Regions from separate parts of the Sulfitobacter sp. S223 genome, predicted to be linked through region 1. Evidence: riboswitches for the same ligand, from Rfam matches in the RefSeq annotation. Region 1 holds a riboswitch; the other holds the start of a gene.
What was found. Region 1 has a riboswitch for glycine ahead of K3757_RS13540 (D-amino acid dehydrogenase). Riboswitches for the same ligand answer to the same signal wherever they lie in the genome.

Region 1 (4,210 bases):
CCAACGGGGAGGAAAGTCCGGACTCCGGAAAGAAACGGTGCCGGGTAACGCCCGGGCGGGGTAACCCGACGGAAAGCGCCACAGAAAATAAACCGCCTGTCAGTCAAGGTTCGCCTTGGCGCGTTGGCAGGTAAGGGTGAAACGGTGGGGTAAGAGCCCACCGCGCGGCTGGCAACAGCGGCGGCATGGCAAGCCCCACCGGGAGCAACGCCAAATAGGGACCGCGTGCTTCTGTGTCTTCGGGCATGGCGGCGGAGCTTCTTTCGCTCCAGCAGGTCCGGGTTGGCGGCTGTAGCTGTGTCGGTAACGGCATGGTCAGAGGAATGGTCATCCATGAGGGGCAACCCTCGGGACAGAATCCGGCTTATAGGCCTTTCGCGCATTTTCATAACTTAACCTGCGGATACAGCGTGTCGTGCTGCACCCGCAGGGGTGGTTTGGGCAGTTTAGGCGATGGCCAGTTCCGAGACGATCTCGGCGGTGGCGGCAGACAGGGTCCATCCCAAATGCCCATGGCCTGTGTTGTAGAAGACCGCAGGGTTGCGCCCCTGTCCAACACGGGGCAGCACATTCGGCATCATAGGCCGCAGGCCCGCCCAGGATTGGAAGCTTTCGGTACTCATTTCGGGGAAATGCGTGTGGCACCAATCCAGCATCGGTGCCACGCGGTTCCAGACGATGTCTTTGTTATACCCGTTGAATTCAGCCGTACCCGCAACGCGGAACCGCGACTTACCCAAGCGGCTGGTGACGATCTTGGCGTTGTCATCAAGCAAGCTGACGGTGGGGGCAGCGGTTTGCGCGGCCTCATCTTCCAGATTGATCGTCAAAGAATAACCTTTGACCGGATAGATATTCAGCCGATCGCCCAGATGCGCGGCAAAGCTCCGCGACTTCACCCCTGAACAGATCACGACCTTGTCGTAGATCTCGGTCAGGACACCGCCTTTTTTCTCGTGCTTTCCCTGAGCGGGCTGGCTGGAGATGGCGATCTTGCCCTGTGCGGCGTCGACCTTGGTCACGAAGGTGGACATGCGCAGCGTCACGCCGCGTTTGGCACATCCTTTGGCCAGTGCACTGGTGAATTTGTGAATGTCGCCGGTGAAATCGCTCTCGGTAAAAAAGCCGCCGTAAATATCGCCCTTAAGCGCAGGCTCAATCTGTTCGATTTCTGCGGGAGTTACGGCGTGCCGCTCCAACCCGCCTTCGGCCAATAGGGTGGTGACCTTGGCTGCGGTGTCGAATTCGCCCTTGCTGCCATAGAAATGCAGGATGCCGCGTTCCTCGCGGTCAAAGTCGATGCCTTCGTCTTCGGAGATGGTGCGTAGATGCGCGCGCGCTTCTAGCGCCCATTTAACAGTCTGGATGGTGTTCTCGCGGTATTTGGGAATCGCCCCGACGAATTCGGCCAGCCATGAATACTTGTGCCACGACGGCTTCGGGTTCAGCAGCAAAGGTGCACCGGACTTAAACATCCACTTCATACCTTTGAGAACTGTCGGGACAGAATTCCATACCTCGGCGTTAGAGGCCGACAGCTGGCCGCCGTTGGCATAGCTGGTCTCCATCGCTGGGTAGGGGTTTGCCTCGAAGAGGGTGACCTGAGCGCCCTTGCGGGCAAGCATGTAGGCCGTGGTCACACCGGTAATTCCGGCGCCAATCACGGCGATTTTCGGGGAGGACTGTGTTGTCATAGCGCACCTTTTGTGCCGCCGCACGGGCGGGCAAAGTGCCCCCTCTGTCATTGGCCTGAGAGTTTCCGGGGCGGTTGCTTCTTCGGCGCTACGGTTTCCCGCAGCTCTCCCGTCAGGGGTGACGTAGCACTATTAGAACGGTTGCGGCAACATTCATGATGCGAAGAGTGGTAAATTTTGCTGCCCATGCACGGAACATGTGCAATACGGGGTTGACTCGGCCCGTGGCGAAGGTAGAAGCCGAGGCTCAGAGATTACGCGCGCGCGCCGCATTGGGCGTGCCGCTGCACAGGAGAAGATAAAATGGCTAAGCCAACCACGATCAAGATCCGTCTGAACTCGTCCGCGGGCACAGGCCACTTCTACGTTACAAAAAAGAACGCACGCACCATGACCGAAAAAATGGTCATCAAGAAATATGACCCCGTTGCGCGCAAGCACGTTGAATACAAAGAAGGCAAGATCAAGTAAGATCGCCTGACTTTGACGCTTATAAAGCCGCGCAGTTTTGCGCGGCTTTTTGCGTTTTAGGGCTGAAGGAATGCGGAGCGGCTTAACTGGCCTCAGGGGGTGCTCAGCAGGCCGCAGAAGCTTTCAGCGATCTTGTGGCGGGATGTCGCGCCGCTTTGCCACGAATGCAGTGATGTCGGCAGTGGTCCACTTCAGTTTACGCCGTTTGGTACTCGCCGGATTGTGGCGCAGGCCGGTGCCATCGCGGTGGGCCTTTCGGGGCCGGATGGGGCGAGGGACAAAGCCGCCTCCGCAATTCGGACAGACGTTGTGCAGAACCTGTTCAACGCAGCCCACACAGAAGGTGCATTCATAGCTGCAAATCCGGGCCTCAGCGCTGTCTGGTGGCAGGTCGCGGTCACACATTTCGCAATTGGGTCTCAGCTCAAGCATCATACTCTCCAAACAAAAAGGCCGCCCCCGAAGGAGCGGCCTGAATAGTGTCGTTGTGGACCTGCTTATTCACGGTTGCCCATGAGTTGAAGCAGGAACATGAACATGTTGATGAAGTTCAGGTAGAGGTTCAGCGCGCCCATGATCGCGGCCTTACCCAGCCATTCGCTGTCACCGTGCTGTGCGTGTGCAACATATTCGGTCTTGATGCGCTGCGTGTCATAGGCTGTGAGGCCCGCAAAGATCAGCACACCGATTGCAGAGATAGCAAAGGTCAATGCAGGGTTCGGGAAGAAGATGCTGACGATCGACGCAACGATCAGGCCGATTACACCCATGATCAGGAAACTACCCCAAGCGGAGATGTCTTTTTTCGTGGTGTAGCCCCAGAGTGACAGACCCGCAAAAGCGATAGCTGTTACAAGGAAAACCTGAATGATCGAGAAGCCGGTGTAGACAAGGAAGATCGAGCTGATCGACACACCCATCACCAGTGCAAATGCGTAGAATACCAGCTGCGCGGTCGCTGCTGACATCCGGTTGATCCCTGCGCTAAAGCCAAAGATGAACGCAAGCGGGGCGAACATGACAACCCATTTCAACGGGGATGCATAAAGCGCCTGACCAAGACCTGTCAGATACTGACCTTCGCGCAGTGCCATCGTGGCGCCGGCTGGATCGGATGTAACCGCCAAGCCCGAAATCGCCCAAGCGGCGGCGAATGTGATCAACATGCCTACGGACATTGTGCCGTAGACTTTGCTCATGTGTGCGCGCAGGCCCTCATCAATCGCGGCTGTGCGGCTTCCGGCACGCGTCCGGATTGTATTCACGTCTGCCATGTAAAACTCCCTAAAAGCTGTCCCGCACAAGATTACCGCGGGGTTACCCGTAATATCGTGTGCTGGCCGCCGCTTTTCAAGGTTTTTTGCTCAGGTTTTGCAACTTGGTTAGCATCTCCAGGAGGATGGGGCGTCCCAGATAGGTTTTGCGGCCTCCGCGCGGGCCTGAGAACGACTTAGCCCTATGTCCTGCAATTGGTTTTCGCAAAGCGCACCCAATGCTCTTCGGCTCCGCCAGAGCGCCAGAAGATTAAGCAGGGAAAGCCGCGTGCGCGGGCGCGTGACGGATGAAGGACGAAAGAAGGCAGAAGGAATGGAAATACGCATGGGATGCTCCAGTATCTGTGATGTGTTTGGTGTGTTTCATTTCGGTGCTTGATATATGGAGCAGGGCGATGCATCATTAAAACGAATGTTTTTGATGTAGCTCATTTGAATTGGTGATGTATGCGCAATCTTGATCTGGCAACCTTGCGGTCTCTCGTCGCTGTCGCGGATGCGGGCGGTGTCACGCGCGCGGCTGGCTTTTTGCATCTGACGCAATCGGCGGTATCAATGCAGCTCAAGCGGCTAGAGGAGTTGTTGGACGTAGAGTTGCTGGACCGCAGCGGCCGCACCATCGCGTTCACCGCCAGCGGGGACCAGCTATTGGGGTATGCGCGCCGGATGGTTGCTATGAACGACGAGGCGGTGCTGCGACTTACGGCGCAGGAATTTGCAGGCACGCTGAGATTGGGTGTGCCGCATGACATCGTTTATCCGGCAATTCCA
Region 2 (4,210 bases), 410 kb from region 1:
GTCCTTTTGTCAGGCCAACTCTAAATAAATTTGTGGGGGTTTTAGGAGCTCAGGCCACAGGGAAAGTCGGCAATGCGGACTGCTGCAGCATCGTGTTCGGGTACTGGAGGTCGGCTTTGGGCCGGAAGTTTCAGCTTCCTATAAATCGACACAAGGGGCGGATTGCGGACCTTTTGTTACGCTTTGCATAGAGGTCCGTTATGCGGGCGAAAGCTGCCGTTGCGCGACTAAAGACGAAGGTCGGCTTTCGGCATGCGCATCCAGATAACTCCTACGAGAAGTACCAATAAAACAGCTATTGTCGTGAGAGCGGATTTAGCAATTGTAGCTGTACTGGTGGCATATACCAGTGGAGCTAAAACGTCTGGCCAACACCAAATCATGGCTAAAATACCAAGGTTCTCAATATAATCGAATAGAGCACTGCCAACCGAAAAGACTATGCCAAAGCGGACAAGTTTTCCGTTTGGCATTCGTTCTGCAAACAAGCAGAGCGTGGCGATCAAAGTCAGTGCGAGCATCGCCGGATAAAGTATATCCAGAGGTAGCTGATGACTGAGATAATAATTACGCCCTTCCACACTTAACGCTTTAAGAAGCGTCGCGGCCTCTGTGGGGCCATAGCCAAAAGGGCGCATGTCGAAAGGGATGTGCCCTGAGACTGCTTCGATGTGGGCGAGTGTGACGTTGATCATCAGCAGATAAACTGACGCGCCTATCAATCCAGAGACAGCTGCGAGCATTCCGATATGCTTTGACTGAAATCTATTTGTCATTTTGTAATCTCCTTGAACTGTGCAACACATGCCCTCATGCGCAGCCACCCGCATTATCATTTGATAAGGCACACAAAGATGGATTTACGGACGTTTCTGACGCAATCACCTGACCTGTCAGATATTGCTTGCGCGGACGAATTTGCTTCGCATTGGAAACCAAAGCGCTTGAAAAAAGGGGCACACCTTGCTCGGCAAGAACAACCCGAAACAGATGAATTCATTCTTTTGGAAGGGTGCTTGGCCAGCAGTATTTGTGACAAGGACGGCAAAGAAGTTTGCGTCGGGTTTTACGTGGGCCCCTGTGTTGTTACACCAAACATCGCGCGAACGCGGGACGGTATGTCGCTCGTGTCGATCGCGGCCCCGACCGATGCCTCACTTGCAAGGATCGACGGCAATCTGCTTTCAAATATGATGATCTCATCTGAGCCCGTCCGAAATTGGGCGAATGGTGTTCTGCAGCAAGAGCTAAGCCGGAAGGTGGATCGAGAGTGGTGCCTCGCCGCTTTGGGAGGGGCTGAGCGGCTCATTTGGTTTCGCCAAGCATTCCCGGGCTACGAAGACATCTTCACCCATGCTTTGATTGCATCCTTCTTAGGGATCACTCCGGTCACCATGAGCCGGTTGCGTGCGATTAACAGCTAGGAAGCGGACCCTCGCTGCGCTTTGCAGAGAGGTCCGCTATGCGGACGAAGTGAGCTTTCGCTGCCGCTGCACCAATGACTGCTTTCCGCTCAAGGTGGACCTCCGGTGATGGTGCGCGATGCTGCAACGCGGTCCGCCATGCCCAATCTTCGCTGTAAGCGGAAAAGACCAGAATCGATCCAGCAGCATCGATACGAATGCTGGGAACCTCGGGCATATCCCTACTGCCAAGCTGGTATTCTAATGGCGACCCTCAAAGCTAGGAAGAAAACAATCTTAGGCAGCATTAAGGATCATGTTTGAGCGGGCGCGGTGACAAACTTCTTGCCAGCACGGTCTAAAACCGACTACATGCACGCAGATCGACGTCGGGAGAACCAGATCAACTGGTGCCGAAGGAGCAACCGCCCCGGAAACTCTCAGGCAACCGGACCGACGCCGATACCAAGACTCTGGAGAGAGGCACGTTAATTTGTGTCCGCCGAAGGGATAGCAATCTCAGGCACATGGACAGAGGGGGCATCACGCGTGAAAGCTTAAGCTTTTGCGTCAAAGTGGTGCCGCAGGATGTTTCATTGTCTGAACGGCCCGTCATAGATAGAGGCCATTTGATGTCTGACCTTTTTCATACGCCGTTGCATGACCTGCACCTCGCACTCGGCGCCAAAATGGTGCCTTTTGCGGGCTACGCCATGCCTGTTCAATACCCGATGGGCGTCATGCAGGAACACCTGCAAACCCGCAGCAAAGCAGGGCTTTTTGACGTCAGTCACATGGGGCAAGTGATCATCACTGGCGCAGATTACCAGGCAGTGGCAACCGCGTTGGAGAGTTTGATACCAATTGATATCCTTGGGCTTGATCAAGATCGTCAGCGCTACGGTTTCTTCACCAATGACGCCGGCGGAATTTTAGATGATTTGATGCTGGCAAATCGTGGTGACCATATTTTTATGGTCGTGAACGCAGGCTGCAAGGCCGATGACATTGCCCATATGAAAGCCAACCTAAACGGTGTCTCAGTCACCGAAATCACCGATCGCGCACTGCTCGCGCTGCAAGGACCCGCTGCCGAAGCGGTCCTGTCTGCGCTGAATCCAAAAGCCTCAAGCATGCGGTTCATGGATGTGGCTACCCTGTCGCTTGCGGGTGCCGAATGCTGGGTGTCGCGGTCAGGATATACGGGCGAAGACGGCTATGAAATATCAGTGCCCGCCGCGCAGGCAATTGCGCTGGCACAAGAGCTACTGGCCCACCCAGATGTCGCACCGATTGGTCTTGGCGCACGCGATAGCTTGCGTCTGGAAGGCGGGCTTTGTCTTTACGGACATGATATCGACGCTGAAACGACGCCGATCCAAGCCTCACTTAATTGGGCGATCCAAAAGGTGCGGCGCAATGGTGGCGACCGTATGGGAGGGTTCCCCGGCGCGGATGTTATCTTGGCTGAACTGAAGCATGGTGCTGCTACAAAACGGGTGGGCCTATTGCCCGAGGGGCGCGCGCCAATGCGTGAAGGTGTGCCGCTTTTTGCACAAGCTGATGACGAAACAGCAATTGGAAAGATCACATCAGGCGGCTTTGGACCCACAGTCGAAGCGCCCATTGCTATGGGCTATCTGCCCGCAGAGCATGCTATCGAGGGCGCCAAAGTCTATGGTGAACTTCGCGGCAAACGCTTGCCGCTGACCCTAACGTCGCTTCCTTTCACACCCGCTAATTTCAAACGATAAACTGACGGAGAACAGATATGAAATTCACTGAAGAGCACGAATGGCTACGCCCCGAAGGCGACATTGTCGTGGTGGGCATTACTGAACACGCAACAACCCAATTGGGCGATATCGTGTTCGTTGAACTGCCCGAAGTCGGCACCGTTGTCACCAAAGACGAAGAGGTCGTCGTAATCGAAAGCGTCAAAGCAGCCTCCGACATCACAGCCCCGATTGACGGCGAAATCGTCGAGGTGAACACCGCCCTTGCCGACAATCCCGGACTGGCAAATGAAGACGCGGTTGGTGCTGGCTGGTTCTTCAAAATCAAACCTTCTGATCCGTCACAGTTGGACAGCTTGATGGACGAAGCCGCCTATAACTCCCTGATCGCTTAATTTTCGGAGCCTGCCATGACCTTCACCCCCACCGACTATCTGCCCTATGACTTCGCCAACCGGCGCCACATCGGACCGTCGCCCGCCGAAATGTCGGAGATGCTGAAAGTTGTGGGGGCTGACGATCTGAATGCGCTCATCTCTGACACACTTCCCACCAAAATCCGGCAGGCCAAGCCGCTAGATTTTGGCAAACCGATGTCAGAGCGTGAGTTACTGCATCACATGAAGGTCACAGCGTCTAAGAACAAGGTCCTGACCTCGTTGATTGGGCAAGGCTATCATGGCACGGTCACGCCGCCTGCAATCCAGCGGAATATCTTCGAAAACCCCGCTTGGTACACGGCCTATACCCCCTACCAGCCTGAGATTTCGCAGGGTCGGCTTGAGGCGCTATTGAATTTCCAAACCATGGTTTCTGACCTGACCGGATTAGAGATTGCAAACGCCTCTTTGCTTGATGAGGCGACGGCATGTGCCGAGGCGATGACCATGGCGCAGCGGGTTGCCAAAACGAAGGTTAATGGGTTCTTCATCGACGAAAATTGCCATCCGCAAAACATCGCGGTGATGAAAACACGCGCCGCGCCGTTAGGTATAGAGATTACGGTGGGCAACCCAGATGATCTGGACGCAACTACCGTTTTCGGCGCGATCTTCCAGTATCCGGGGACCT

Region 2: linked by a shared signal. The riboswitch ahead of gcvT (glycine cleavage system aminomethyltransferase GcvT) and the one ahead of K3757_RS13540 (D-amino acid dehydrogenase) in region 1 are both predicted to bind glycine.

The regions. Positions count from the first base shown of each region.
Region 1 covers NZ_CP083560.1:2,829,530-2,833,739, reverse strand. The annotation lists RNA gene rnpB (RNase P RNA component class A) at 1-383, shown strand, start outside; gene K3757_RS13540 (D-amino acid dehydrogenase) at 447-1,694, opposite strand; glycine riboswitch at 1,729-1,816, opposite strand; gene rpmG (50S ribosomal protein L33) at 1,998-2,165, shown strand; gene K3757_RS13530 (DUF1272 domain-containing protein) at 2,289-2,597, opposite strand; gene K3757_RS13525 (Bax inhibitor-1/YccA family protein) at 2,663-3,439, opposite strand; gene K3757_RS13520 (DUF1127 domain-containing protein) at 3,548-3,766, opposite strand; gene K3757_RS13515 (LysR family transcriptional regulator) at 3,887-4,210, shown strand, end outside.
Region 2 covers NZ_CP083560.1:2,414,543-2,418,752, forward strand. The annotation lists gene K3757_RS11540 (hypothetical protein) at 228-776, opposite strand; gene K3757_RS11545 (Crp/Fnr family transcriptional regulator) at 855-1,424, shown strand; glycine riboswitch at 1,784-1,869, shown strand; gene gcvT (glycine cleavage system aminomethyltransferase GcvT) at 2,036-3,157, shown strand; gene gcvH (glycine cleavage system protein GcvH) at 3,175-3,534, shown strand; gene gcvP (aminomethyl-transferring glycine dehydrogenase) at 3,550-4,210, shown strand, end outside.